Regions from separate parts of the Streptomyces sp. NPDC003248 genome, predicted to be linked through region 2. Evidence: predicted binding sites of a transcription regulator. Region 2 holds the regulator's gene; each other region holds the start of a gene.
What was found. Region 2 encodes HrcA, which represses chaperone genes, less so after heat shock. Its sites were predicted from a motif close to TTNGCACTCNGNNNNNCNGAGTGCNAA; they were not measured.

Region 1: the regulator HrcA is predicted to act here: its motif matches at 4,868-4,894, upstream of groL (chaperonin GroEL).
Region 3: the regulator HrcA is predicted to act here: its motif matches at 6,321-6,347, upstream of groES (co-chaperone GroES).

What each region holds. Positions count from the first base shown of each region.
Region 1 is NZ_JBVHDT010000006.1:395,402-404,880, forward strand. Features, by position in the region: gene ACZ3KJ_RS17865 (DUF4232 domain-containing protein) at 1-36, shown strand, start outside; gene ACZ3KJ_RS17870 (carboxylesterase/lipase family protein) at 110-1,657, opposite strand; gene ACZ3KJ_RS17875 (glycerophosphodiester phosphodiesterase) at 1,992-2,888, shown strand; gene groL (chaperonin GroEL) at 3,083-4,705, opposite strand; gene ACZ3KJ_RS17885 (cold-shock protein) at 5,095-5,298, opposite strand; gene ACZ3KJ_RS17890 (MoaD/ThiS family protein) at 5,751-6,026, opposite strand; gene thrC (threonine synthase) at 6,116-7,399, opposite strand; SAM riboswitch class I at 7,418-7,585, opposite strand; gene ACZ3KJ_RS17900 (glucosyl-3-phosphoglycerate synthase) at 7,755-8,699, shown strand; gene ACZ3KJ_RS17905 (alpha,alpha-trehalose-phosphate synthase (UDP-forming)) at 8,807-9,479, shown strand, end outside.
Region 2 is NZ_JBVHDT010000001.1:549,356-558,834, reverse strand. Features, by position in the region: gene ACZ3KJ_RS02385 (S41 family peptidase) at 1-360, opposite strand, end outside; gene ACZ3KJ_RS02380 (hypothetical protein) at 449-1,069, opposite strand; gene ACZ3KJ_RS02375 (16S rRNA (uracil(1498)-N(3))-methyltransferase) at 1,358-2,104, opposite strand; gene ACZ3KJ_RS02370 (nitronate monooxygenase) at 2,101-3,189, opposite strand; gene dnaJ (molecular chaperone DnaJ) at 3,415-4,551, opposite strand; gene hrcA (heat-inducible transcriptional repressor HrcA) at 4,552-5,568, opposite strand; gene ACZ3KJ_RS02355 (MBL fold metallo-hydrolase) at 5,732-6,463, shown strand; gene ACZ3KJ_RS02350 (DUF3097 domain-containing protein) at 6,510-7,331, shown strand; gene ACZ3KJ_RS02345 (Uma2 family endonuclease) at 7,300-7,878, opposite strand; gene hemW (radical SAM family heme chaperone HemW) at 7,979-9,211, opposite strand.
Region 3 is NZ_JBVHDT010000003.1:336,791-346,269, forward strand. Features, by position in the region: gene ACZ3KJ_RS10265 (LysR family transcriptional regulator) at 154-1,062, opposite strand; gene ACZ3KJ_RS10270 (MOSC domain-containing protein) at 1,155-1,823, shown strand; gene ACZ3KJ_RS10275 (SDR family NAD(P)-dependent oxidoreductase) at 2,301-3,074, shown strand; gene ACZ3KJ_RS10280 (ester cyclase) at 3,173-3,862, shown strand; gene groL (chaperonin GroEL) at 4,118-5,743, opposite strand; gene groES (co-chaperone GroES) at 5,866-6,174, opposite strand; gene ACZ3KJ_RS10295 (hypothetical protein) at 6,637-6,903, shown strand; gene ACZ3KJ_RS10300 (polysaccharide deacetylase family protein) at 6,945-7,763, opposite strand; gene ACZ3KJ_RS10305 (polysaccharide deacetylase family protein) at 7,760-8,692, opposite strand; gene ACZ3KJ_RS10310 (THUMP-like domain-containing protein) at 8,840-9,479, shown strand, end outside.

The DNA.
Region 1 (9,479 bases), on a different contig from region 2:
ACCGACCCGCAGGACGCCGTCCCCTTCACCTCCTGAGACCCGTCCCTGGAACGGGCCGGGCGGGCGCGCGGTGTGCGGCGGCGCACCGCGCGCCCGCCCGGTGTCGGTCTCAGGCCCCCAGCAGCGGCAGCGGCGGGAAGTCGTGGCCCTCCCACAGACGGCGCGAGGTCTCCTCCGGGTAGGGGCGCACCTCCGGCCGCGCGTCCAGGATCTGCACCAGCCGCCGTTCCGTGTCGTACGCCGGCCAGCCCGGGTCGCCGGTGCCCGCGAACGCCGTCCAGGCGCCGCGCATGAAGGACGACAGGGCCCTCGCCTCCTCCGTCACCTCCGCGTCCCCGAACAGCAGGGCCCCGAGGTCCGCCCGGTAGGTGCCGAACAGCAGGGGGATGTCCAGGCCGTGGCAGGCGCCGAAGGCGCCGTCCAGGGCGGGGGCCGGCCAGGTCAGCTCGTAGACGTGGGCCCGGCCGCCGCCCGCGGCCTGCGCCTCGGCCAGCCGCAGGGAGGGCATGTGGAACAGCCAGTCCGACTGCACCCGCTCGTACAGCTCGCCCGGACCGGCCTGCGGGAAGGCGGCCCGGTACGCCCGCTCCCCCGCCTCCCCGCCGCCCGGCCCGAACATCCGCAGGGCGTCCGTCGCCTGATCCTCCGTCACCTTGCCCAGGCGCCCGGCCATGGCGACGAAGAGGCGGTACTCCTGCGCGTTGTGCCCGACGAGCAGCTCGACGTCCCGGCCCGCGCCCGCCGCCAGCGCCTGCCAGGGGGTGACCGGCAGGACCTCGCCGTCGACGACCGGCGAGAACGGGGTGACGGTGGGCGCGACCCGGCCCCACCGGTCCACGCGCGCCGCCATCTTCTCGCCCAGCGCCGCCCCCGCCTCGGGCAGCTCCCGCGGATCGACGGTGGCCAGGTCGGCGGCGGTCGGGCGCAGCCCCGCCTCGGCGGCGATGGCGGCGGCCAGGTCACGGGCCAGCTCGTCGGAGAAGTAGGTGCCGGGCACGCTCTGCGCGACGGCCCGCCCGAACAGGCCCCGCGCGCTCGGCACGGCCAGCAGCGCCGCCACCGAACCGGCGCCCGCCGACTCCCCGAAGACGGTCACCCGGCCCGGGTCCCCGCCGAAGGCCGCGATGTTGTCCCGCACCCACTCCAGGGCGGCGACCTGGTCGAGCAGCCCCCGGTTGGCGGGGGCGCCGTCGATCCGGGCGAACCCCTCTATGCCGACGCGGTAGTTGAGGGTGACGACGACGAGGTCGCCGGCGCGGGCGAGGTGCTGGGCGTCGTAGCCGGGGCTGCCGGAGTGGCCGATCTTGTAGGCGCCGCCATAGATCCAGACCATCACCGGGCGGGGCGCGGCGGAGGGACTCGGGTCCGGCGTCCAGACGTTCACCGTGAGCCAGTCGTCGCCGGTGGGGGCGGCTCCCCCGGGGCCGAGGAGGCCCGCCTCCTGCGGGGGCGGCGGGCCGAAGGCGTCCGCCTCCCGGACGCCCTCCCAGGGGACGGGCGGGCGGGGGGCCTGGAAGCGGTCCGCTCCGACCGGGGGCGCGGCGAAGGGGATGCCCCGGAAGACGGCCAGACCGTCCTCCCGGCTCCCGCGCACCGCTCCCGCGGCGGTCCGTACGACGGGTGCGGGCGCCTGCTCCCGGTGTTCGGCTGTCGTCATCGCTTCGCCACTCCTCACTGCGGGGCTACAGGGGCTCTCCGGGGAACGGAGCGGCGGCGCGGAAAGTGCCGGGCGGCCGCCGTCCCGCCGGCGCGGGCGGCCTCGGCGCGGCGCCCGGCCGTGCGCCGCGCCCACGGCGGCCGCCTCGCCAGGCCCCCGCCCCGACATCCCGACACCCCCTCGGCCACCCCTCCCGTTTCCCGACATTTCATCGCCAATTCGCCGTCCGTTACGGGATGTTCCCGGCTCTCCTCACGTGGAGCAGCACCGCTGGGCACCTCGTCGCCGACCGGCTCAGGCTCGTGGTGGAACCCGATCCGAAAGGCCATCACCCATGCCCGTACACGGTTTCGCCCTGACGTCCGCCGCCCTCGCCCTGTCCTCCGTGTCCCTCCTCGCGCCCTCCCCGCACTCCGCGCCCGCCGCCGCCGCGGCACAGGCCACGCCCCTGATCATCGGACACCGCGGCGCGGCCGGCCTCGCCCCGGAGAACACCCTGGAAGCCATCGACCGGGCCGACCGGGCCGGCGTCGACTGGGTCGAAGTGGACATCCAGCGCAGCAAGGACGGCGTCCTGGTCGTCATGCACGACCAAGACCTCGTCCGCACCACCGACGTCCGCACGGTCTTCCCCCACCGCTCCCCCTGGAAGGTGGGCGACTTCACCATGGCGGAACTGGGCAGGCTCCGCGCGGGGGCCTCGCCCCAGTGGAAGGGGACCGCGTACGCGTCGGCCCGTATCCCGACCCTCGGCCAGGTGCTCGACCGGCTCGACCGCAACGGCCAGGGGCTGCTGCTGGAGGTGAAGTGGCCGGGGAACTTCCCCGGCGTCACCCGGGACATCCTGAAGGTCCTCGACCGGAAGGGCTGGCTGGACGCCCACCACGTCGACGACCGCCTCTACGTGATCAGTTTCCTGGCCGGCGCCCTGAAGGAGGTCCGCGCCAGGCGTCCCGACATCAAGCTGGGCATCTGCGACGAGACCCCGTCGTCGGGCGAGCTGGCGTCGTACGCGACGTTCGTGGACGTCATCAACCCGGACCACCGTGCCCTCACCCAGGGCTATGTGCGCAAGGCGCAGGCCCTGAAGGGCCCGCACGGCCGGCCGCTGAAGGTGTGGCCATGGACGGTGAACACCGCCGGGCCGGCCCGCCTCCTGCGCGACTGGCACGCGGACGGCATCACCACCGACGTCCCCGACACGATCGGGAAGGCGCTGGGACAGGGCTGACGGGGGATCACCCGCCGCGCCGGGCGGTCCTGGCGGGCACGGCGGGGCGGCGGGGCGGCGGGGGGCGGGCACGGCAGGCCGGCGGCCCCGGCCCCTGCCCCTGCCCCTGCCCGGGAACGCCCGAGGGCGGCACCCCCTGTGGGAACAGGGGATGCCGCCCTCGGTACCGCGGACGGGTCCGATCCTCGGGAGGATCAGAAGTCCATGTCACCGCCCGGCATGCCGCCGCCGGCCGGGGCAGCGGCCTTCTCCGGCTTGTCGGCGATGACGGCCTCGGTGGTGAGGAACAGCGCGGCGATCGACGCGGCGTTCTGCAGCGCGGAGCGCGTCACCTTCGCCGGGTCGATGATGCCCTCGGCGACCAGGTCGACGTACTCGCCGGTCGCGGCGTTCAGGCCGTGGCCCGGGGTCAGGTTGCGCACCTTCTCCACCACGACGCCGCCCTCGAGGCCGGCGTTGACCGCGATCTGCTTCAGCGGGGCCTCGAGCGCCAGCTTGACGGCGGCGGCACCGGTGGCCTCGTCGCCCTCGAGCTCCAGCTTCTCGAAGACCTGGGAGGCCTGGAGCAGGGCCACGCCACCACCGGCGACGATGCCCTCCTCGACGGCCGCCTTCGCGTTGCGGACGGCGTCCTCGATGCGGTGCTTGCGCTCCTTGAGCTCGACCTCGGTGGCGGCACCGGCCTTGATGACGGCCACGCCGCCCGCGAGCTTGGCCAGGCGCTCCTGGAGCTTCTCGCGGTCGTAGTCGGAGTCGCTGTTCTCGATCTCGGCGCGGATCTGGTTCACGCGGCCCGCGACCTGCTCGGAGGAGCCGGCGCCGTCGACGATGGTGGTCTCGTCCTTGGTGATGACGACCTTGCGGGCCTTGCCCAGCAGGTCGACGGTCGTGTTCTCGAGCTTGAGACCGACCTCCTCGGAGATGACCTCGCCGCCGGTGAGGATGGCGATGTCGTTCAGCATCGCCTTGCGGCGGTCGCCGAAGCCCGGGGCCTTGACCGCGACGGACTTGAAGGTGCCGCGGATCTTGTTGACGACCAGGGTCGACAGGGCCTCGCCCTCGACGTCCTCGGCGATGATCAGCAGCGGCTTGCCCGACTGCATGACCTTCTCCAGGAGCGGGAGCAGGTCCTTGACGTTCGCGATCTTGGAGTTCGCGATCAGGATGTACGGGTCGTCGAGGACGGCCTCCATACGCTCCATGTCGGTGGCGAAGTACGCCGAGATGTAGCCCTTGTCGAAGCGCATACCCTCGGTGAGCTCCAGCTCCAGACCGAAGGTCTGGGACTCCTCGACGGTGATGACGCCTTCCTTGCCGACCTTGTCCATGGCCTCGGCGATGAGCTCGCCGATCTGGGTGTCGGCGGCGGAGATGGAGGCCGTGGAGGCGATCTGCTCCTTGGTCTCGACGTCCTTCGCCTGCTCCAGCAGGGCGGCGGAGACGGCCTCGACGGCCTTCTCGATACCGCGCTTCAGGGCCATCGGGTTGGCACCGGCGGCGACGTTGCGCAGACCCTCCTTGACCAGGGCCTGGGCGAGAACGGTCGCGGTGGTCGTACCGTCACCGGCGACGTCGTCCGTCTTCTTGGCGACTTCCTTGACCAGCTCGGCGCCGATCTTCTCGTACGGGTCCTCGAGCTCGATCTCCTTGGCGATGGAGACACCGTCGTTGGTGATCGTGGGCGCGCCCCACTTCTTCTCGAGGACGACGTTGCGGCCCTTGGGGCCGAGCGTCACCTTCACGGCGTCCGCGAGCTGGTTCATGCCGCGCTCGAGGCCGCGCCGCGCCTCCTCGTCGAACGCGATGATCTTGGCCATGTGAAGTGGTCCCTCCAGGACTGGGGGTGATTCCTTCGGACCGCGCCCGCGCCCGCGACGGACGGCTCGCCTGCCTCGTGGTTCCTTCCCCACCCGGCCTGCGGGCCTCACCGACCCGGTCCTTCGTTGTCACTCTCACCTTCAGAGTGCTAACGCCAATGATTAGCACTCGGGCATGCCGAGTGCAAGCGCCTCGGGGGGATCGTCCCCGGCGCGAACCGGACGAAGGCACCTGCACCACCCCGGTCGCACGGCCCCCGGACCGGAGCGTCCCGGCCCGCCCGGCGCTGCGGAAGGCCTCCCGGAGCGCCCCGGCGCGGGCGGGCAGCACGAAGGGCCCGCACCCCCGTCGGGGTGCGGGCCCTTCGTCGAAAAACGTTGAAAATCGTTCAGGCGGTGACGCGAACCATGTCGGCCTGCGGGCCCTTCTGACCCTGCGAGATCTCGAACTCGACCCGCTGGCCCTCTTCCAGGGTGCGGTAGCCGTCCATCTGAATCGCGCTGTAGTGGACGAAGACGTCCGCACCACCGTCGACCGCGATGAAGCCGTACCCCTTCTCCGCGTTGAACCACTTGACGGTGCCCTGAGCCATGCCTAACTCCCCTATTACTGGCCCTTGCACAGATCCACACTTCGCGGATCCGGGTCAGACCTCACCCCCCAGTTGATTGGAGGCGTGCGCCGGAACGCGTCGACCGCGGCTGAATGTATCTGCCCCACTGCCGTCTGCAACAGGTCAATCGGACGAGAATTCTGGACGTCGACGGTCCGGAATATGGTGAGAATTCTCCCGAATTCAGGGCAATTCGGGCCACATAAAGGGAACAGAAGGCGCAAAAGACCTGCACACTTTGGCTACTTCTCACCGCATGTGAAGTCCGGGCTCATATGCGTTCGGCATGCGATGGGCGGCGCGTTCCCCAACTGTACCGTGCTCAACCACATTGAATTGCCTCCTCCGCTTCTCTTACGGAGGAGGCAATTCGATGAACTCTGGGTAATCGGCGTTACCGAGGGTTACTACCGGTGGGTAGGGAGTGGGCGTCAGCCGCCGGCGACGGCCGGGATGATCGAGACGCCGGCGCCGTCCGGGGTCGCCGTCTCCAGCCCCTGCTCGAACCGCACGTCGTCGTCGTTGACGTACACGTTGACGAACCGGCGCAGCTTGCCCTGGTCATCGAGGACGCGCGCGGCGATACCGGTGTGGTTCTTCTCCAGGTCGGCGATGACCTCGGCGAGGTTCGTGCCCTCGGCGGCGACCTCGGCCTGACCGCCCGTGTAGGTGCGCAGGATGGTAGGGATGCGGACGGTGACGCTCACGGTGTTTCCTCCGGACGGGTAGGCGCCCAGCGGGGCGCGGGGAACTGCGCGACCAGCCCCCGCGGCCCGCAGACGTACAACGGCCTCTCTCAGGCGAGACCGGCCTCGTGGAACGACTCCAGGTTCGGGCGGATGGTGGCCGTCAGCCCGGTCCCGGCGACCGCGTCCAGCGTCTTGAGGCCGTCTCCGGTGTTGAGCACGACGGTCGTCAGCGTCGGGTCCAGCAGACCGGCCTCGATCAGCTTCCTGGTGACGCCGACCGTCACACCGCCCGCCGTCTCGGCGAAGACGCCCTCGGTCCGCGCCAGCAGCTTGATCGCGTCGACCACCTGCTCGTCGTTCACGTCCTCCACCGCACCGCCCGTGCGGCGCGCGATGTCGAGGACGTAGGGGCCGTCGGCCGGGTTGCCGATGGCGAGGGACTTGGCGATGGTGTCCGGCTTCTGCGGGCGGACCACGTCATGGCCGGCCTTGAAGGCCACGGACACCGGGGAGCAGCCCTCGGCCTGCGCACCGAAGATCTTGTACGGCCGGTCCTCGACCAGACCGAGCTTGATCAGCTCCTGGAGCCCCTTGTCGATCTTCGTGAGCTGCGAGCCGGAGGCGATCGGCACCACGATCTGGTCCGGGAGCCGCCAGCCGAGCTGCTCGCAGATCTCGTACGCGAGCGTCTTGGAGCCCTCGGCGTAGTACGGCCGCAGGTTGACGTTGACGAAGCCCCAGCCCTCGCCCGCCGGGTCGCCGATGAGCTCGGAGCAGAAGCGGTTGACGTCGTCGTAGTTGCCCTCGATGCCGACGAGTTCGCCGCCGTAGACCGCGGCCATGACGACCTTGCCCTGCTCCAGGTCGTGCGGGATGAACACGCAGGAGCGGAAGCCGGCGCGGGCGGCCGCGGCGCCGACGGCGCCGGCCAGGTTGCCGGTGGAGGAGCAGGAGAGGGTGGTGAAGCCGAAGGCGCGGGCGGCCTCCAGGGCCTGGGCGACGACACGGTCCTTGAAGGAGTGCGTCGGGTTGCCGGAGTCGTCCTTGACGAAGAGCTTCCCGGCCTCGACGCCCAGCTCGCGCGCCAGGTTGTCGGCCTGGACGAGCTTGGTCCAGCCGGGGTTGATGTTCGGCTTGTCCGCCACGTCGGCCGGGACGGGCAGCAGCGGGGCGTAGCGCCAGATGTTCGCGGGGCCCGCCTCGATGCGCTTGCGGAGCTCTTCCGGGTCGTACCCGGAGAAGTCGTAGGCGATCTCGAGCGGGCCGAAACACTCCTCGCAGGCGAAGACCGGGCCGAGCGGCACGCGGTGACCGCACTCGCGACAGGAGAGCGCCGCGGCCGGACCGAGATCGACGGAGGGGGTGGTGCTTGCAACTGTCTGCGCAGCCATGTGAGGCGAGGCCCTTTCTCCTCATCTTCCCCACGACGCATCTCGCCGTGAGACGGAATTGGCACCTTCCCGAGCCGGGAGCCTCGCGGTGATCGTCGACTGCCTGTGGCAGCGATCCGTACGAGACCGGCTGGAGGGTTGCCGGGGCTTCATCGGGCCGTGTCCCTCTGCCCCTCTGGATGAGCGGTATGTGGTTGTGAGCGCGGGCGACCCCGGACATGCGATGGTCATCCGCGTTGTTCAAGACTGTAACCGAAGGCCAGGACAGTTGAGGGAGACGTCCGAACCGCGAGATGGATCACACTGTCACCTCGCGTGTACCTGGTGTGATCACAACAGTGAGGAGCCGCAGACCGTGCTGGAAGAAGTCGAGCGCTGGCTGGCCGCCCGCTCCTGGTCCGTGACCGATCGCCCGCTGCACCGGATCCTGGCCGCCAAGCGCGCCTCGGGCCAGACGGTGTCCGTCGTGCTGCCCGCGCTGAACGAGGAGGAGACGGTCGGCGACATCGTCTCCGTCATCCGCCACGACCTCATGCACCAGGTACCGCTGGTCGACGAGATCGTCGTCGTCGACTCGGGATCGACCGACCGCACCTCCGAGGTGGCCGCGGCGGCCGGGGCCCGGGTCGTCCACCGGGACACGATCCTGCCCCGCCTCCCGGCCGTGCCCGGCAAGGGCGAGGTCCTGTGGCGCTCACTGCTGGTCACCACCGGGGACATCGTCTGCTTCGTCGACGCCGACCTGAAGGAGTTCTCCTCCGACTTCGTCTCGGGCATCGTGGGCCCGCTGCTCACCGATCCGGGCGTCGACCTGGTCAAGGCCATGTACGACCGCCCGCTGGCCGGCGGCGCCGGCCAGGGCGGCCGGGTGACGGAGCTGATGGCCCGCCCGCTGCTCAACATGCACTGGCCGCAGCTCGCGGGGTTCGTGCAGCCGCTGGGCGGCGAGTACGCGGCCCGCCGCCGCCTGCTGGAGCAGCTGCCCTTCCCCGTCGGGTACGGCGTGGAGCTGGGGATGCTGGTCGACGCCCTGCACCTGGTGGGCCTGGACGCGCTGGCCCAGGTCGACGTCGGGGTGCGCAAGCACCGCCACCAGGACGGGCAGGCGCTCGGCCGGATGGCCGCGGCGATCTACCGCACGGCGCAGCTGCGGCTGGCCCGCGGGCACCTCGTCCGCCCGTCCCTGACCCAGTTCGAGCGGGGCGCGGACGGCTTCGAGCCGCGCACCTACTCGGTCGACACGGAGGAGCGGCCGCCGATGGCGGAGATCGCCGAGTACGCGACCCGCAAGGTCGCGTGACCCGGCGACGACGCCCCGGCGGACGCGCCGTATACGGCCGGACACGACCGGTTCACGCCCCCCGTCCGTACGTTTGAGCGGATCGAGTCCGGGCTAGGTTGAGGCGTATGGCTTCCACGCACGGTCCTGCTGCTCAGGGTGCTCAGGTGCTGGTCGCGTCCAACCGCGGCCCGGTCTCGTACACCGTCGGCGAGGACGGCTCGCTGCACGCCAGACGCGGTGGCGGCGGGCTGGTCTCCGGGCTGTCGGCGATCGGCCCGGACGCGGGCGCCCTCTGGGTGTGCTCGGCGCTGTCCGAGGGCGACCGGGAGGCGGTCCGGCGCGGGGTCGGCGAGGACGGCGTGCGCATGCTGCCCGTCCCGGCCGACGTGCACGCCGACGCGTACAACGGCATCGCCAACTCGGTGCTGTGGTTCGTCCACCACCTGCTGTACCTGACCCCGCTGGAGCCGGTCTTCGACGCGGAGTTCCGGCGCCAGTGGGCCTCGTACGAGACGTACAACCGGGCCTTCGCCGAGGCGCTGGCGGAGGAGGCGGCGCAGGGGGCCGCGGTCCTCGTCCAGGACTACCACCTGTGCCTGGTGCCGGGGATGCTCCGCGAGCTCCGCCCCGACCTGCGCATCGGCCACTTCTCGCACACGCCGTGGGCGCCGGTGGACTACTTCGGGCTGCTCCCCGGCGACATCCGCGTCCAGCTCCTGCGGGGCATGCTCGGCGCGGACCGGCTCGGCTTCCTGACCCGCCGCTGGGCGGACGCGTTCGCCGCGTGCTGCGAGGAGT
Region 2 (9,479 bases):
CCAGGTGCGGCGCGTGCTCGCCTGGTCGTGGGAACTGAGCACCAGGACCTGGCCGTCGGGGGTCCAGCCGCGCACCTGGGTGCGCCAACTCCCCCAGTAGGTCAGCCGGGTTGCGGGGCCGCCGTCCACCGGCGCGACGTGCACCTCGGGGGCGCCGTCGCGGGTGGAGGTCCAGGCGACGGTGGTGCCGTCGGGCGAGATGCGGGGCAGGGAGACCGGCACGTTGTCGGCGCTGACGCGCCAGGCGCGGCCGCCGTCGAGGGGCGCGAGCCACACGTCGTCCTCGGCGGTGAAGGCCACCGACTCGCCGTGCAGGTGCGGGAAACGGAAGTACGCAGCAGGCGTCGCGGACTGTGTCACCCGATCACTCTAGGCAAGGGCGGGTGCCGCCGACAGGGGTACGGATCGTTCCCGCGCCGCTCACGCCGGCGCGTGACCTGTCGTACCGTCACTTCCCTTGTGCGGGGCCGCAGTCGCCGCCGTCCTGGCACCAGAGGGTGCGCGTGACGGTCACGGTGACCGTGGGCCGCCCCGGCTCCGCGGGCTGCGCGGGCTGCGTGGGCTGCGTGGGCTGCGCCGAGGCCGGCGGGTCGACGGGCGAGGGCGTCGCGGAGGCGCAGTCGCCGAGCCCGGCGACCCGGAACAGCTGCCTGTCCCCCACGACCGCCCGGAGGTCCCCGCGCACGCAGGAGCCGTCGACCGCGCGCGTGACCTGCCCGTCGACCGTGATGTCCCGTCCGTCGCCGGTCTCGCCCTCGCAGTCGACGGAAGCGACGGAGGCGACGGTCTCCGCGCCTGAGCCGCCCGTCCCACCGTCGCCGTACTCGCCGGTGCACGTCAGCCACCGCACGTCCACGTCCCGCCGTTCGATCTCGGCCGTCGCCGTCTCGTCGGTCGTGTACGCCACGCTCGTGGCACTCAGTCCGCCCGGCTCGCACGCCGCGACCCCGCCCACGGCCACGGCCGCGAGCCCCGCGACGGCCGCCGCGCGCAGCCGGTACGGCCTGCCGTGCCCGCGTGTGTACGGCAGGCCGTGCGGCCGGAGCCGGATCCGTCCGGAAACCCCCATGCGGGGCAGCCTGCCACCGTCCCGGCGGCCGCGGTAGGGCACATACCGCCACTCGTCACCCGCCCCCTACCGTGTTCCCGCCAGCCCCTCCCGCCGCGTCCGCACCCCCGCGCCGACCGGGCGGGCGGCGCAGGCCGGACAAGCGGCGCAGGCCGGGCGGGCGGCGCAGGCCGGACAAGCGGCGTCGGTCAGGACAAGCGGCGTCGGTCAGGACGAGCGGCGTCCACCGGCACCGGCACCGGCGCCGTCCGTCGGGACAGGCGCGGCCCGCCGGATCGGCGCCGTGCGTCAGGACCAGCGGCCGGTGCGGCCCAGGACCAGGGCGGCGGCGGCCGTACCGGCGGTCGACGTCCGCAGCACGCTCCGCCCCAGCCGGTACGCCTTCGCGCCGGCCTCCTCGAAGAGTGCCAGCTCGTCCGGGGAGACGCCCCCTTCGGGGCCCACGACGAGGACGATCTCGCCCTCGGCGGGGAGCGGGACGGTGGCGAGGGGCTCGCTGCGGTAGTCGCGGTCCTCGTGGAGCACGGCGGCGAAGTCGGCCCGCGCCAGAAGGGCCGCGACCTGCCGGGTGGTCGCCGCGTCGGCGACCTCGGGGAAGCGGACCCGGCGGGACTGCTTGCCGGCCTCGCGCGCGGTGGCCCGCCACTTGGCGAGCGCCTTCAGCCCGCGTTCGCCCTTCCACTGGGTGATGCAGCGGGAGGCCGCCCAGGGCACGATCGCGTCGACGCCGGTCTCGGTCATCGTCTCGACGGCCAGTTCGCCCCGGTCGCCCTTGGGCAGTGCCTGCACGACGGTGATCCGCGGCGACTGGGGCGGCTCCTCCACCACCTCGGCCAGACCGACCGTCAGCCGGTCCTTGCCCTCGGCGGCGAGGACCTCGCCGTGCGCCCAGCGGCCGGCCCCGTCGGTGAGGACGACCTCCTCGCCGGGCCGCAGCCGCTTCACCGACACGGCGTGCCGGCCCTCGGGTCCGTCCAGCACGAACTCGGCCGGTGCGGGCGGCAGTTCCTCGACGACGAAGACGGGCGCGGTCATCGTCCGCCGCTCCCGCCGGCCGCGCCGGCCGTCATCGCCGCCCGTGCCGCGTCCAGTTCGGCCGCCAGCACCTCCACCAGCTGCCCGGCGGGCAGTTCGCGGGCCATGCGGTGGCCCTGCCCCGCCCACAGGGCCATGCCCTGCGCGTCGCCCGCCTTGGCAGCCGCCTTGCGCAGAGGCGACGTGAGGTGGTGGACCTCCGGGTAGGCGGCGGGCGCGTACGGGCCGTGCTCGCGCAGGAAGCGGTTGACCAGGCCGCGGGCCGGGCGGCCGGAGAAGGCGCGGGTCAGCGCGGTGCGGACGAACAGGGGGTTCGTCAGCGCCTGCTTGTGCACGGCGGCGGCGCCGGACTCGGGGGTGGCGAGGAAGGCCGTGCCCAGCTGGGCGGCGCTGGCGCCGGCCGCGAGGACCGCGGCGATCTGGCTGCCCCGCATGATGCCGCCGGCCGCCACCAGCGGCAGCCGCACGGCCTCGCGGACCTGGGCGGTCAGCGACAGCAGGCCGATGCCGGAGCCGTCGTTCTCCGGGGCGTCGCGGTGGGTGCCCTGGTGGCCGCCGGCCTCCACGCCCTGCACGATCACCGCGTCCGCGCCGGCCCGTTCCACGGCCACGGCCTCCTCGGCGGTGGTCGCGGTGACCAGCGTGAACGTTCCGGCGCGGCGCAGCGAGGCCAGCACCTCCGGGGTGGGCACGCCGAAGTGGAACGACACCACCGGCACCGGGTTGTCCAGCAGCACCGCGATCTTCGCGTCGTAGCCGTCGTCCCGGCCGCTGTCCGGGTCGCCCAGTTCCGTCGCGTACCAGGAGGACTCGCCGGCCAGCTGGTGGGCGTAGACCTCGACGGCGCCGGTCTCTGCGTAGGGGGGCTGCGGCATGAAGACGTTCATGCCGAAGGGGCGGGCGGTCAGCCCCCGCATCTGCTTGATCTCCTGGTACATGCCGTCGGCGGTCTTGTACCCGGCGGCCAGGAACCCGAGCCCGCCGGCCTCGGACACGGCGGCGGCGAGCTGCGGAACGGAGACGCCGCCCGCCATGGGCGCCTGCACGATCGGGTACGGGAAGAGATCGGTCAGTGCGGAGGACATGACGGCATGTTGTCACGTCCCCCGGACAAGTCCGAATCGGCCTTCCCCACGGCACCTCTTCAGCAGGGGCCGCACAGTCAGCCCGTCTGGGGGTGCCCCCTCCGGGGGAGTTTGAGGACAAGGCCCGTCCAGGGCCGAAAAGGGGGTCCGGGGGCAGAGCCCCCGGGGACGGGACGGGACGGGAAGGGGCGGCGGGGGCGGAAAACCCCCGACGCCCACCCCCCGTCACCGCCCGTTGAACGCGTCCTTCAGCCGCGAGAACAGCCCCTGCTGCCCCGGCTGGAACTGCCCCTGCGGCCGCTCCTCACCCCGCAGCTTGGACAGCTCGCGCAGCAGCCGCTCCTGCTCCGGGTCCAGCTTCGTCGGCGTCTGCACCTCGACGTGCACGATGAGGTCCCCGCGGCCGCCGCCGCGCAGATGCGTGACGCCGCGCCCGTGCAGCGGGATCGACTGGCCGGACTGGGTGCCGGGCCGGATGTCGACCTCCTCCAGGCCGTCCAGCGTCTCCAGCGGCACCTTCGTGCCGAGGGCCGCCGCGGTCATCGGGATCGTCACCGTGCAGTGCAGGTCGTCGCCGCGCCGCTGGAAGGTGTGGTGCGGCAGCTCGTGGATCTCGACGTACAGGTCACCGGCGGGACCGCCGCCCGGACCGACCTCGCCCTCGCCGGCGAGCTGGATGCGGGTGCCGTTGTCGACACCGGCCGGGATCTTGACCGTGAGGGTGCGCCGCGACCGGACGCGTCCGTCGCCGGCGCACTCCGGGCAGGGGGTGGGGACCACGGTGCCGAAGCCCTGGCACTGCGGGCAGGGGCGCGAGGTCATGACCTGGCCCAGGAAGGACCGCGTCACCTGCGACACCTCACCGCGCCCGCGGCACATGTCGCACGTCTGGGCGGTGGTGCCCGGCGCGGCGCCCTCGCCGTTGCAGGTGGAGCAGACGATGGCCGTGTCGACCTGGATGTCCTTGGTCGTGCCGAAGGCCGCCTCGTCGAGCTCGACCTCCAGCCGGATCATGGCGTCCTGGCCCCGGCGGGTGCGCGAGCGCGGGCCGCGCTGGGACGCCGTGCCGAAGAACGCGTCCATGATGTCGGAGAAGTTGCCGAAGCCGCCGGCGCCGAAGCCGCCCGCGCCACCGCCGCCCGCCTGCGAGAGGGGGTCGCCGCCGAGGTCGTAGACCTGCTTCTTCTGCGGGTCCGACAGCACCTCGTAGGCGGCGTTGATCTCCTTGAACCGCTCCTGGGTCTTCGGATCGGGGTTGACGTCCGGGTGCAGCTCGCGTGCGAGCCGCCGGAAGGCCTTCTTGATCTCTTCCTGCGACGCGTCGCGGCGCACGCCGAGAACGGCGTAGTAGTCCGTGGCCACTTACGACTCCGCCAGGATCTGTCCGACGTACCGTGCCACTGCGCGTACCGCTCCCATCGTTCCCGGGTAATCCATGCGGGTCGGTCCGACCACGCCGAGCTTGGCGACTGCCTCGCCGCCCGAACCGTAGCCGACCGACACCACGGAAGTGGAGTTGAGTCCCTCGTAGGCGTTCTCGTGGCCGATGCGCACGGTCATGCCCGAATCGCCCGCCTCGCCCAGGAGCTTGAGGAGCACGACCTGCTCCTCCAGGGCCTCCAGGACGGGCCGGATGGTGAGGGGAAAGTCATGTCCGAAGCGGGTGAGATTGGCGGTGCCGCCGATCATCAGCCGCTCCTCGTTCTCCTCGACGAGGGTCTCCAGCAGCGTGGAGAGCACCGTCGAGACCGTGCCGCGGTCCTCCGCCTCGAAGGCGTCGGGCAGGTCCTCCACCAGCCGCGGCACGTCCGCGAAGCGGCGGCCCGCGACCCGGCTGTTCAGCCGCGCCCGCAGGTCCGCCAGCGAGGACTCGCCGAACGGCGCCGGGCAGTCCACCATCCGCTGCTCGACCCGGCCGGTGTCCGTGATGAGCACGAGCATCAGCCGGGCGGGCGCGAGCGACAGCAGTTCCACGTGCCGCACGGTGGACCGGGTCAGGGAGGGATACTGCACGACGGCGACCTGCCGGGTGAGCTGCGCGAGCAGCCGTACCGTGCGGGCCACGACGTCGTCGAGGTCGACGGCGCCGTCGAGGAAGTTCTGGATGGCCCGCCGCTCGGGGGCCGTCATCGGCTTGACGCCGGCCAGCTTGTCGACGAACAGCCGGTAGCCCTTGTCGGTGGGGATGCGCCCGGCACTGGTGTGCGGCTGGGCGATGAACCCCTCGTCCTCCAGGGCGGCCATGTCGTTGCGGACCGTCGCCGGGGAGACGCCGAGGTTGTGCCGCTCGGTGAGCGCCTTGGAGCCGACCGGCTCCTCGGTGCCCACGTAGTCCTGGACGATGGCCCGCAGTACCTGGAGCCTTCGTTCACTCAGCATCGCGCGCGCACCTCCAGTCGATCGTCCCCTGGCGCTCTGCCTGGCACTCTTCACTTCCGAGTGCCAGCGTTCCCCGGCCAGTGTACGGCGGTGGGGTACACCCGCGGCAAGGTCGGTTCCGTGGCGGCTCTCACGGGCGGGCCGTCACCGCTAGCGTCGCGGTATGACGGTGACTTGGGAAGAGCTGGGGTGGGAGCGGGTCGCGGCCGGGGTCGGGCGGTGCCGGCTGCCGGGCTGGGACTGCACGGCGGGGCTGGTCGTCGGGGCCGGCGCGGCCCTGGTGGTCGACGCGGGGTCGAGCCTCGCGGAGGGGGCTCGGCTGCGGATGCGGGCGGAGGAACTGGCCGGCGGGCGTGTGACCCATCTCGCGCTCACCCATCCCCACTTCGACCACGTCTTCGGGGCGGCGGCGTTCGCGGGCGCGGAGGTGTACGCGGCGGTGGGCGCGGAGACGGTGCTGACCCGGCGGGGGCGCGGGGCCGAGGAGCTGCGGGCGGACGCGGTGCGCAACGGGCTCGACGAGACGGCGGCGACGGAGGCCGTGGACACGCTCGTGCGCCCCCGCCACCTGGTGTCCGGGGAGTGGACGCTCGACCTGGGCGGCGGCCGGCAGGTGCTGCTGGCGAACCTGTCTCCCGGGCACACGGCCCACGATCTGGCGGTCCTGGTGCCGGGCTCGCCGGAGGTGGTGTTCTGCGGCGACCTGGTCGAGGAGTCCGGCGATCCGCAGGCCGGCCCCGACGCCGTGCCGTCCCACTGGCCGGCCGCCCTGGACCGGCTGCTGGACCTCGGCGGGGCGGACGCCCTGTACGTGCCCGGTCACGGGGCGGTGGTGGACGCGGCATTCGTGCGGCGGCAGCGGGACGAGCTGGCGGCGCGTTTCGGCGTGTCGTGAGCCGTCGGGGGCACTTCGGGCCGCGGCTTCTCCTATCGTCATCCGAATGCGCCAGTACTCCGCCGATCTGACCCCTCCCTGGAAGAAGCAGCAGCCGGTCCCCGAGGTCGCGGCGGAGCCCGGCCTGGTGGTGGAGGAGCCCGGCACCGGTTTCTGCGGCGCGGTGATCCGCTGCGAGGCGGGCACGGTCACCCTGGAGGACCGCTTCGGCAAGCACCGGGTGTTCCCGCTGGAGCCGCGGGGCTTCCTTCTGGAGGGCAGGGTGGTGACCCTCGTGCGGCCCGCCTCCGGGCCCGTACGCCCCACCCGCACCGCGTCCGGCTCGGTCGCCGTGCCCGGCGCCGGCGCCCGGGTGGCCCGCGCCGGCCGCATCTACGTCGAGGGCCGGCACGACGCCGAGCTGGTCGAGAAGGTGTGGGGCGACGACCTGCGGATCGAGGGCGTGGTCGTGGAGTACCTGGAGGGCGTCGACGACCTGCCGTCGATCGTGGCGGAGTTCGCGCCGGGGCCGGACGCGCGGCTGGGCGTACTGGTGGACCACCTGGTGCCGGGTACGAAGGAGTGGCGGATCGCGCGGTCGGTGACGAGCGAGCACGCGCTCGTGGTCGGCCACCCGTACATCGACGTCTGGGAGGCGGTGAAGCCGTCGTCGCTGGGGATCGCGGCCTGGCCGCGCGTGCCGCACGGGCAGGACTGGAAGACGGGGGTGTGCCGGGCGCTGGGGTGGCCGTCGGAGAACACCGGGGCGGTGTGGCAGGCGATCCTGAAGCGGGTGGGGTCCTACAAGGACCTGGAGCCGGAGCTGCTGGGGCGGGTGGAGGAGCTGATCGACTTCGTCACGGCAGGTGGTGACGCCGGACTCCGGTAAGGGTTCCGAACTCGCTGGTGTCCAGTTCGAGGCCGAGCGGTTCCAGCGGAAGAGGGTCACCGAACTTCGTGATGCGCTGCGCTCGATAGTCAGCGATCTCGCCCACACCGACGGGTTCGCTGAGCAGAACGCAGTGCGCGACGATCGGGTCGATGATCAAATAAGCAGGAATCCTGCCCGCCGCGTAGATGGACCGCTTGACCCCGTAGTCCCGGTCGACGCTCGTCTTGGACACCACCTCGACCACCAACGTGATCAACTGGGACGGCAGCAGACGCCCTGAGCCCGGGGCAACACCTCGCTCCAGCACCAACAGGTCCGGCACCGGCTCACTGGCCTCGTCGAGGATGTCCACATCCGTCGTCTGGAGCCGTTCCCAGTGCTTGCGCGGGATCTGGTCCTGGACATCGGCCACGATCCGGTTGTGCACCAGATCGGGAGTGGCCATCATCACGATTTCCCCCCGGAGAAGCTCGACCTTGACGCCCTCCGGAGGCTCGAACTCCTCGAAGAACCTGGTCATCCCGCGCTCGTCCACAGCGGTCATCTCCGTGGCCCTCCACATCCGCCGCGTCCTTTTGGCGGCAGCCTACGAACCAGGTTAGGGAGCGAACCCCCGTTCCGCAGGGATTCACTCGCCGGGGTGATCAGTCCACCAGGTCCCGCACCACCGCGTCCGCCAGCAGTCGCCCGCGCAGGGTCAGCACCGCGAACCCCTCCCCGTACGGGCCCTCCTGGAGCAGCCCGTCCGCCAGCGCCCGGCGTGCCGCCGCGAGGCCCGCCTCCCGCAGCAGCGGCAGCGGCACGCCCTCCCGGAGCCGCAGCTCCAACAGGATCCGCTCCACCCTGCGGTCCTCGTCCGACAGCAGCTCCCGCCCGGCGCCCGGCGACCGTCCGTCCGCCAGCGCCGCCGCGTACGCGCCCGGATGCTTCACGTTCCACCAGCGCACACCACCGACGTGGCTGTGCGCGCCGGGGCCCGCGCCCCACCAGTCGGCGCCCCGCCAGTACAGCTCGTTGTGCAGGCAGCGGCCCGCTTCCGAGGTAGCCCAGTTCGACACCTCGTACCAGTCGTAGCCCGCGGCCGACAGGGTCTCCTCTGCGATCAGGTAGCGGTCGGCGTGCACGTCGTCGTCGGTCATCGGGACCTCGCCGCGGCGGATGCGGCGGGCGAGCTGCGTGCCTTCCTCGACTATCAGGGCGTACGCGGAAATGTGGTCCGGGCCGGCGCCGAGGGCCGCCTCCAGGGAGGCCCGCCAGTCGTCGTCGGACTCCCCCGGGGTGCCGTAGATCAGGTCCAGGTTGACGTGCTCGAAGCCGGCCCCGCGGGCCTCCGCGACACAGGCCTCGGGCCGTCCGGGCGTGTGGGTGCGGTCCAGCACCTTCAGCACGTGCTGCCTGGCGCTCTGCATGCCGAAGGAGATCCGGTTGAAGCCGCCCCGGCGGAGGATGTCCAGGTAGGCCGGGCCGACCGACTCCGGGTTCGCCTCCGTCGTGACCTCCGCGTCGGCCGCGAGCCCGAACTCGTCCCGGATCGCGCCCAGCATCCGCACCAGGTCGCCGGCGGCCAGCAGGGTCGGCGTACCGCCGCCGACGAACACCGTACGGACCTCGCGCGGGTCGTCGCCGAGGACCTTGCGGGCGAGGCGGATCTCGTCGATCAGGGTGTCGGCGTAGTTGTCGCGGGAGGCGAGGACACCGCCGGTGCCGCGCAGCTCGGTGGCAGTGTAGGTGTTGAAGTCGCAGTACCCGCAGCGGGTCGCGCAATACGGGACGTGCAGGTAGAACCCGAGGGGGCGGTCGGCGGCCCCGGCGAGCGCGGACGCGGGCAGCGCGCCGTCGACGGGGACGGGCTCGCCGTCGGGGAGAGCGGAAGGCATGTCTTCCATTGTCCCGTACGGCCGGGGCGGGCCGCGTCGGGCGCGGGCGCCCCCATCCGCGGGCGTCCCCGTCCGCTGACACCGTCCGCCGACGCCGTCGGCTGCGGACGCCGTCGGCCGGTGCGCGCCGTCGGCCGGTGCGCGCCGTCGGCCGGTGCGCGCCGGAAGGGCCACCGGCGCTGCTCCGGGGCGGGCGGAGCGGGGCCGGGGCAGGGCAGCGCTCCGGGCGGGTCGGCCGGGGACTGGGCGGGCCGGGGCGGGGGCCGGG
Region 3 (9,479 bases), on a different contig from region 2:
CTCCCGACCGCCGCTCCCGCGCCTGAGTTCGCCTTCGCGCCCGGGGAGCCGTGGGGGACCGTCTTCCGTCTCTCTGACCGCTGCCGCCCGTGTGAGCGCCACCGCTCCCTGTGACCGCTGCCGCCCCCCGCGAGAGCTGCCGCCCCGAGACCGCTACCGCCCCTGTCCCCGCGCGGCCGCCCGGCCCAACTGCTCCAGCGTCGCCGCCACCGCCGGCACCTGCGCCAGATCGGGGAGCGTGAGGGCGACGATCTCCCGCCGTACCGCCGGTTCCAGCGTCACCGCGCGCGCTCCACGGGGCCGTACGGACTCGATCGCGAGCTGGGGCAGGACGGCGACGCCGAGGCCCGCGCCCACCAGACCGGCCACCGCCGGGTAGTCGTCCGTCGCGAAGTCGATACGGGGAGTGAAGCCGGCCCCTTCGCAGACCTCCACCAGCTGGCCCCGGCAGCGCGGGCAGCCGGCGATCCACGGCTCCCCGGCGAGTTCGCCGATGTCGAGGGAGTGGGCGTCGGCGAGCGGGTGGCGTTCCGGGAGGAGGGCGACGAGCCGGTCCGTCAGCAGCGGGCGGACGACCAGGTCCGCCCACTCCTCGGCGCCCGGCGCGTCCTCGTAGCGGAAGGCGAGGGCGACGTCGCAGTCGCCGGCGCGCAGCTTGTCGACGGACTCGGGCGGCTCGGCCTCCTCCAGGGAGACGCGGGTGCCGGGGTGCGCGGCGCGCAGGGCGGCCAGGGCGGTCGGGACGAGGGTGGAGCTGCCGCTGGGGAAGGAGACGAGACGTACCCGGCCGGCCCGCAGTCCGGCGATGGCGGCGACCTCCTCCTCGGCGGCGGTGAGCCCCGCGAGGATGCCGGCGGCGTGCCGTACGAGAGCCTGACCGGCCTGGGTGAGACGCATCTCACGGCCGCTGCGCACCAGCAGGGGCGTGCCGACGGACGCCTCCAGGGCCTTCATCTGCTGGCTGACGGCGGGCTGCGTGCAGCCCAGCTCGCGTCCCGCCGCGGAGAAGGAGCCGGTGGCGGCCACGGCGCGCAGCACACGGAGGTGACGGGCCTCGATCACCCTTCGAGGATACCCGCGCGCATAAGGGTGCCTTGGGTGTCGCGGCGGATAACGCGTCGACACTTTGACGGTGGCTCGCCTACCGTGCGGCCATGAGGCTTCTGTCTGTGAATCTGGGCCGCCCGGAACGCTCGCCGTTCACGCATCATCCGGAGGGCGTCACCGGCATCGACAAGCGGCCGGCGGACGGGCCGGTGCGGGTGTCGGCGCCCGGGCCGAGCGGCACGGCGGGCAGTGGCCTCGCCGGGGACGCGGTGTGCGACCTGCGGCACCACGGCGGCGACGACCAGGCGGTGTACGCCTTCGCCCGCGAGGACCTCGACGACTGGGAGCGCGAGCTGGGGCGCACGCTGTCCAACGGCGCGTTCGGCGAGAACCTCACCCTCACCGGCCTGGACGTCTCCGGCGCGCGGATCGGCGAGCGCTGGCGCGTCGGCGCCGATGTGGTGCTGGAGGTGACGGCCGGACGCGTTCCCTGCCGCACCTTCCAGGGGCACCTGGGTGAGCAGCGCTGGATGAAGCGGTTCACGCAGAAGGCCGCGACGGGGGCGTACCTGCGGGTGATCACGCCGGGCGAGATCCGCGCGGGGAACCCCGTCGAGATCGTGCACCTGCCGGAGCACGAGGTGACGGCCCGCATGCAGTTCCAGGCCGTCACCACGCACCGGGAGCTGTTGCCGCGCCTGCTGGCCGCGGGCGAGGCCCTGCACTCCGAGACGCTGGCGGCGGCCCGGAAGTACGTCGCCGAACACGGCGCCTGAGCCGTCGGCACCGGACGTACGCGCGGGTGCCGCCTGGCCTGCGTGCCGTCGCCACCGGACGTACGCGCGGGTGCCATCTGACCCACGTGCCGTCGGCATCTCGCCGACGTGCGTCGGCACCGGGTGCCCACGTGCGTCGGCACCGGGTCCAGGTGCCGTCGCCATCCGGTGTACGTGCGTCACCACCTGGGGTACGTACGGACGCCACCGGACGTACGTGCCGTCGCCGCCCGAGGTACATGCCGGCGCCGCCTGGCCTGCGCACGGGCTTCACCCTGCGGACGCACGGGCTTCACCGGGCAGGGGGCACGGATGTCGGCGTGGATCGGGCACGGGTGTCACCGGCGCGCGCCCGCAGGGCCGCCACCGGGGCGCGCGCACGGGGCGCCGGGAGGGGGCGTGCGCACGCGGCCTTCACCTTCGGGAGGCGCCGTGCAGAGAGCGGAGTGTGCCGGTCCGGGTCACTACCCTTCTGCCATGACAACGGCTCTGATCACAGGTTCGACCGCGGGCATCGGCGCCGCGTTCGCGCGGCGGCTGGCGGCGGACGGGCACGACCTGGTGCTCGTCGCCCGGGACACCGGGCGGCTGCGCGAGCAGGCGACCGAGTTGCACGACCGGCACGGCATCGAGGCGGAGGTACTCACCGCCGACCTGGCCGAGGACAAGGGCATCGAGGTGGTGGCCGACCGGCTCGGCGACCGCAGGAACCCCGTCGACCTGCTCGTCAACAACGCGGGCTTCGGCAACAAGGGCCGCTATCTCGACGTACCGATGGCCGACGAGCTGAGGATGCTCAAGGTGCACTGCGAGGCGGTGCTGCGGCTGACCTCGGCGGCGACCACGGTGATGCGGGAGCGCGGGCGCGGGGGCGTCGTCAACGTCGCCTCGGTGGCCGCCTTCCTCCCCCGCGGCACGTACGGCGCGTCCAAGGCGTGGGTCGTGCAGTTCACGCAGGGTGCCGCCAAGGACCTGGCGGGCAGCGGGGTGCGGCTCATGGCGCTGTGCCCGGGCTTCGTACGGACCGAGTTCCACGAGCGCGCCGGGATGGGGACGGACAACATCCCGAACTGGATGTGGCTGGACGCGGACAAGCTGGTGACGGCGGCGCTGCACGACCTGGCGCGCGGCAAGTCGGTGTCGATCCCGGACCCGCGGTACAAGGCGCTGATGGGCGTGGTGAAGGTGGTCCCGAGGGGCCTGCTCGGCGGGATCAGCTCGCGGACCGGGCGTAAGTACGGCCCCCGGTAGGGGGAGGGCCGGCCGCCGGTGGCGGCCGGGTGGCGTCGGCGCTCCGGTGGGAAAATGGGCGTGACACAACCGGACCCAGGGGGGCCGGAGGCGGCGTCATGACGTTCGTACAGCTCATCGACTGCAAGACGAGCCGGTTCGACGAGATGAACCGGCTGCTGGACACATGGGTCGAACAGACCAAGGGGAAGCGGACCGCGACGCACGCGCTGGTCGCCAAGGACCGCTCGGACGCGTCGCACCTCATCGAGATCGTGGAGTTCCCGTCGTACGAGGAGGCGATGCGGAACTCGAACCTCCCGGAGACCGACCGGATCTTCCAGGACATGGTGGCCCTGTGCGACGAGATGCCCACCTTCACCGATCTCGAGGTGGTGCGGGACGAGCAGCTCAACCGGAAGGTCGCGCGGGAGTACTTCGAGGACCTCGGCCGGACCCCCGTCGACCGCCTGCTGGAACGGCTCACGGACGACTACGTCGATCACGACCCGGCCAATCCGCGGGACACCGGGCTGCGGGCGGCGCGCGAGGAGGTCCTCGGCTGGCGGCGGGCCTTCGACTTCTCGATGCGGGTCGACGCCCAGACGGCCGAGGACGACACGGTGTGCACGCGCTGGACGTTCACCGGCCGCCACAAGGGCGACTTCCTGGGCATCCCGGCCACCGGTCAGGAGGTCGCCATGACCGGCATGACCTGGCACCGCTTCCGGGGCGGGATGATCTGCGAGGCGTGGTGGCAGTACGACCGGGCGGGTCTGCTGGAGCAGTTGGGGGTACTCGGGCGGTAGCCCGCGAGGTTCCACCGGGCCCCGTCCCCGGCCGACCGGGGACGGGGCCCTCGTCTGCGTCGCGTGGACGACTGAACAGGGGGTTCGGCCGGTTGCTTCCCGAGCCGAAGGGCGTGACGGCGACGCGAAGGCCCGGCGCCCCGAAAGGGACGCCGGGCCTCGGTGCCGACGTGTGTCAGTCCTGACGTGCGTCAGTCCTGACGTGCGTCAGTCCTGACGTGCGTCAGTCCTGACGTGCGTCAGTGCTGACGTGTGTCAGTGGGAGTGGCCGTGGCCGTGGCCCGCGGCTGCCGGCTCTTCCTCTTCCTTCTTCTCGACGACCAGGGTCTCGGTCGTGAGGAGGAGGGAGGCGATGGAGGCGGCGTTCTCCAGGGCGGAGCGGGTCACCTTGACCGGGTCGATGACACCGGCCTTGACCAGGTCGCCGTACTCGCCGGTGGCGGCGTTGTAGCCGTTGCCCTTCTCGAGCTCGGCGACCTTGGAGACGATGACGTAGCCCTCGAGGCCGGCGTTCTCGGCGATCCAGCGCAGCGGCTCGACGGCGGCGCGGCGGACGACGGAGACGCCGGTGGCCTCGTCGCCGGTCTTGTCGAGGTTGCCCTCGAGGACCTTGACGGCGTGGACCAGCGCGGAACCGCCACCGGAGACGATGCCCTCCTCGACCGCGGCGCGGGTCGCGGAGATGGCGTCCTCCAGACGGTGCTTCTTCTCCTTCAGCTCCACCTCGGTGGCGGCGCCGACCTTGATCACGCACACGCCGCCGGCCAGCTTCGCGAGGCGCTCCTGGAGCTTCTCGCGGTCCCAGTCGGAGTCCGTGTTCTCGATCTCGGCCTTGATCTGGGCGACGCGGCCCGTGACGTCCTCGGCGTTGCCGGCACCGTCGACGACCGTGGTGTCGTCCTTGGTGACGGTGACGCGGCGGGCGGAGCCGAGCACGTCGACGCCGACCTGGTCGAGCTTGAGGCCGACCTCCTCGGAGATGACGGTGGCGCCGGTGAGGACGGCCAGGTCCTGGAGCATCGCCTTGCGGCGGTCACCGAAGCCCGGGGCCTTGACCGCGACCGCGTTGAAGGTGCCGCGGATCTTGTTCACGACCAGGGTCGACAGGGCCTCGCCCTCGACGTCCTCGGCGATGATCAGCAGCGGGCGGGAGGAGTTGGTCTGGATGACCTTCTCCAGCAGCGGCAGCAGGTCGGCGATGGAGGAGATCTTGCCCTGGTTGATGAGGATGTACGGGTCCTCCAGGACGGCCTCCATGCGCTCCTGGTCCGTCACGAAGTACGGCGACAGGTAGCCCTTGTCGAAGGCCATGCCCTCGGTGAAGTCCAGCTCCAGACCGAAGGTGTTGGACTCCTCGACGGTGATGACACCGTCCTTGCCGACCTTGTCCATGGCCTCGGCGATGAGCTCGCCGACCTGCTGGTCCTGGGCGGACAGCGCGGCCACGGCGGCGATGTCGGACTTCTCGTCGATCGGGCGGGCCGAGGCGAGCAGGTCGTCGGAGACGGCCTTGACCGCGGCGTCGATGCCCTTCTTCAGCAGCGCGGGGGAGGCGCCGGCGGCGACGTTCTTCAGGCCCTCGCGCACCAGCGCCTGGGCGAGCACGGTGGCGGTGGTCGTACCGTCACCCGCGATGTCGTTGGTCTTGGTCGCCACCTCCTTCACCAGCTGCGCGCCGAGGTTCTCGTACGGGTCCTCGATCTCGACCTCGCGGGCGATCGTGACACCGTCGTTGGTGATGGTGGGGGCACCGAACTTCTTGTCGATGACGACGTTGCGGCCCTTGGGGCCGATCGTCACCTTGACCGTGTCGGCCAGCTTGTTGACGCCGCGCTCGAGGGCGCGACGGGCGTCCTCGTCGAACTTCAGGATCTTCGCCATGACAGCGGGAGCCCTCTCGGAAATCTGTGGGTGAGAAAGACACTGCGCCCCGGGCGCCCGGCTTCTTAAGTGGTCGCGGGGGCCAGGGGCGCAGCTTCAAGCATCGAATGTGCTCGGGTGAACTACTTCTCGATGATCGCGAGGACGTCGCGAGCCGAGAGGACGAGGTACTCCTCGCCGTTGTACTTCACCTCGGTGCCGCCGTACTTGCTGTACAGGACGACGTCGCCGACCTGGACGTCGAGCGGCAGGCGCTCGCCGTTCTCGAAGCGGCCCGGGCCCACGGCGAGGACGGCGCCCTCCTGGGGCTTCTCCTTCGCGGTGTCCGGGATGACCAGGCCAGAGGCCGTGGTCTGCTCGGCGTCGAGCGGCTGGACCACGATGCGGTCCTCGAGCGGCTTGATGGCAACCTTGGAGCTGGCGGTCGTCACGATCCGACCTCCCCCTTCGGAGATCTCACGGGGTTAACTGTCTGAGGTGGCGACCAGGTCGATCCGTCGTCGCGGGTGCCGGACCTGCCCGTCGCTGTGTTGGCACTCTCCTGGGGGGAGTGCCAGAGCTGAGACTATGACCGCGATTAGCACTCGGTCAAGCGGAGTGCCAATCCGGCGGGGCGCGGCGCGACTTTCGCCGGCGTGGGCGTCCCCGGCGGCCGGTGCCGAGCGCCGCCGCTTCCGGCACCGAGCGCCGCTGCCTTCGGGTGCCGGACCCCGCTCCCGGCCGGTGCCGGGCCCCCTGCCGGCCGGTGCGGGCCCTCTGCGGCCGGTGCCGGACACCGCTCCCGGCGGGTGCGGTCCCTCTGCGGCCGGTGCCGGACTCCCGCTGCCGCCCCCTGAACGGCCTTGTTCTCGATGGCCGATCGCCGGACGGGCGGTGTCTCGTACCGTTCCGCCATGAGTCCCCGTTCCTCCGTTTCCGCCGGCTGCTGCCTGGCGGCGCTCCTCGTGCCGGTGGAGGTCGCCTGCGGGTATCTGATCGCCGCGATCCTGGTGATGAGCGGGCGTCCGACGGCGCTGCTGGTCCACCTCGGCGTGGCCGGGGCGGCCGCGCTCGGCAGCGCCGTCGTGCTGTACCGGAAGGGGTATCCCGTCACCGGGGCGGCGCAGGCGGTGGTGGGAGGGGTGCTGCTGGTGCTCGCCGTGCAGGTGTGGACTCGCTGAACTCCCCCGGCCGTCCCCCGTAGTCCGTCACACGCAGTCCGTCACACGTAGTCCTCCAGCCGTGCCACCGTCAGGCCCTGTTCCTGGATCCGGCGCAGCAGGCGGGTCGTGCGTTCGCGCAGGGTCGGGCCCAGGGACTCGTCCGGGTCCACGGCGATGATGTCGCCGGGACGGAGGCCGTGGGTGCCGCGGGTGTAGGTGAGGTCGGCGGGGCCCATGGCGGCGCGCCAGAGGACGACCGCCGTGATGCCGCAGTCCGCCGCGGCGCGCAGGGTCGTGGTGTCGTACCTGCCGTAGGGCGGGCGGAACAGGCGGGGGCGGACGCCGAAGCGGGCGTGGAGCTTCTCCTGCTGGCCGCAGATCTCGGCGCGCTGGCCGGTGTACGGCAGGCCGCGCAGGGCGGCGTGGTCGAGGGTGTGGTTCTGAAGGGTCGCGCCGACGGCGCGGAGGCGGGCGAAGTGCCCGTAGCCGGGGCCGACCACGCTGTCCGTGAGGAACATGGTGACCGGGAGGCGCAGGTCGCGGACCATGTCGACGAAGCGGGGGTCGCGTTCGGCACCGTCGTCGTAGGTGAGGAAGACGACCCTGTCGCGGGTCGGGACGTGGTCGACGACCGGTGGGAGGCCGGTACCGCCGGGGCTGCCGGAGAGGGGGCCGGAGGGGCGGGACGGGCGGGTGGGGGCGGGGGCCAGGGGAGCCGTCAGGCCCCAGCGGCGGTGGGGCGGTCCGGCGTCCGGGCCGTGCGGGCGGACCCGTTCCGCCGCCTTCTTGCCCAGCCGTTCGATCGGGTCGACGGACTGGGCGCAGCCGGTCAGGGTCGCCAGGATCAGCAGTACGGCCAGCGGCCCCCGCGCTCTCACAGGTAGTCCTCCAGGCGTGCCACCGCGTATCCCTTCTGCGTGACCTTGTTCAGGAACCGGCGGATCATGTCGGGCATGGTGCCCTTCCAGTCGTCCCGGCCGCGGAAGTGGCTCAGGACGATGTCGCCGGGGTGGAGGTCGCGGTCCCACTCGCGGTACTCCCAGCGGTCGACGAAGACCTCCTCGCTCCAGAGTGGTACGTACCGCACGCCGCAGGTCTTCGCGGCGCGCAGGGTGGCCCGGTTGTAGTTCCCGAACGGCGGCCGGAAGAGGGCGGGGCGCTCGCCGTAGTGCTCCTCGATCACGTCCTGCATGCCGCAGATCTCCTGCTTCTGGCGCTGGTACGACAGGCTCGGCAGGTAGCGGTGGTGGAGGGTGTGGTTGTTCAGGCCGACCCCCGCGGCCTTCATCCGTTCGAAGTAGGCGTAGTCGTCCTTGACCAGGTAGTCGCTGAGGAAGGCGGTGTACGGGATCCGGAGCTCGGCCATCATGCGCAGGAACGCCGGGTCCTTCTCGGCGCCGTCGTCGAGGGTGAGGAAGACGACCTTGTCCTTGGTGGGGACGCGGGTGAAGACCGGCGGCAGCCCGAGCTCCTCGTGGTCCCTGACCTCGAAGCCGTCGCGGGTGGTGATGTGCGGCTTGCGGGCGGGGGGCGCGGGCGCGGCCAGGGGGACCTCGCGCAGGCCCCAGCGCTCCGCCGCGGCGGTCCGGGCCGCGTGGTCGGCGCGCAGCTTGTCGGCGTAGGAGTGCAGGGCGCGCTCCGGCGGTGCCTGACCGGCCTCCTGGCCGGCGGCGGGACGGCTTCCGGCGGTGCCCGAGCCGCCCTGAGCGCAGCCCGAGGCGATGGCGGTCAGGGCGAGGACGGCGATGCCGCCCCGGATCCTCATGCGCCGCACCGCCTTTTTATCGTTTTGTACGACTGATCCCATGGCGCCGGATCCTCGCAGTCCCGGCCCGCGAACCCCGCCCGACACCCCGCCCGGCACCGCGGGCGGAGGCGCACCGTCCACCGACTGGCCCACGTCCGGCACCGCGGGCGGACGCGCGCCGTCCACCGGCTGGCCCACAATGAGCCGGTGAACGACCTCGCCCCGCTCCTCACCCCCGAGGGCCGCGCCCTCCTCGACGCCGTACGCGACACCGCCCCCGCGGACGAACTCGCCGTCGCCACCCGGCTGCGCCGCGACCATCCCGCCGCACTCGTCTCGGCCGCCCTCGGGCAGGCGCAGCTGCGGCAGCGGGCGGTGGCGAAGTTCGGGGCGCGGGACGCCGAGCGGATGTTCTTCACGCCCAACGGGGTCGAGCAGTCCACCCGCGCCCCGGTCGCCGCCCACCGCGCGGGGCGCCTGCGCGAACTGGGCGTCACCTCCGTCGCCGACCTGTGCTGCGGGATCGGCGGCGACGCCGTCGCGCTCGCCCGCGCCGGGATCCGGGTCCTCGCCGTGGACCGCGACCCGCTGACCGCGGCGGTCGCCCGGGAGAACGCCGCGGCCCTGGGGCTGAGCGATCTGATCGAGGTGCGGGAGGCCGACGTCACGGACGTCGACACGGCCGGGTACGACGCCGTGTTCGTGGACCCGGCGCGGCGCGGGGGGCGCGGGCGCGTCTTCGACCCCGAGGCGTACTCGCCGCCCCTGTCCTGGGCCGTCTCGGCCGCCCTGCGGGCCCCCCACGCCGCGCTGAAGGTCGCCCCCGGCATCCCGCACGAGGCGGTGC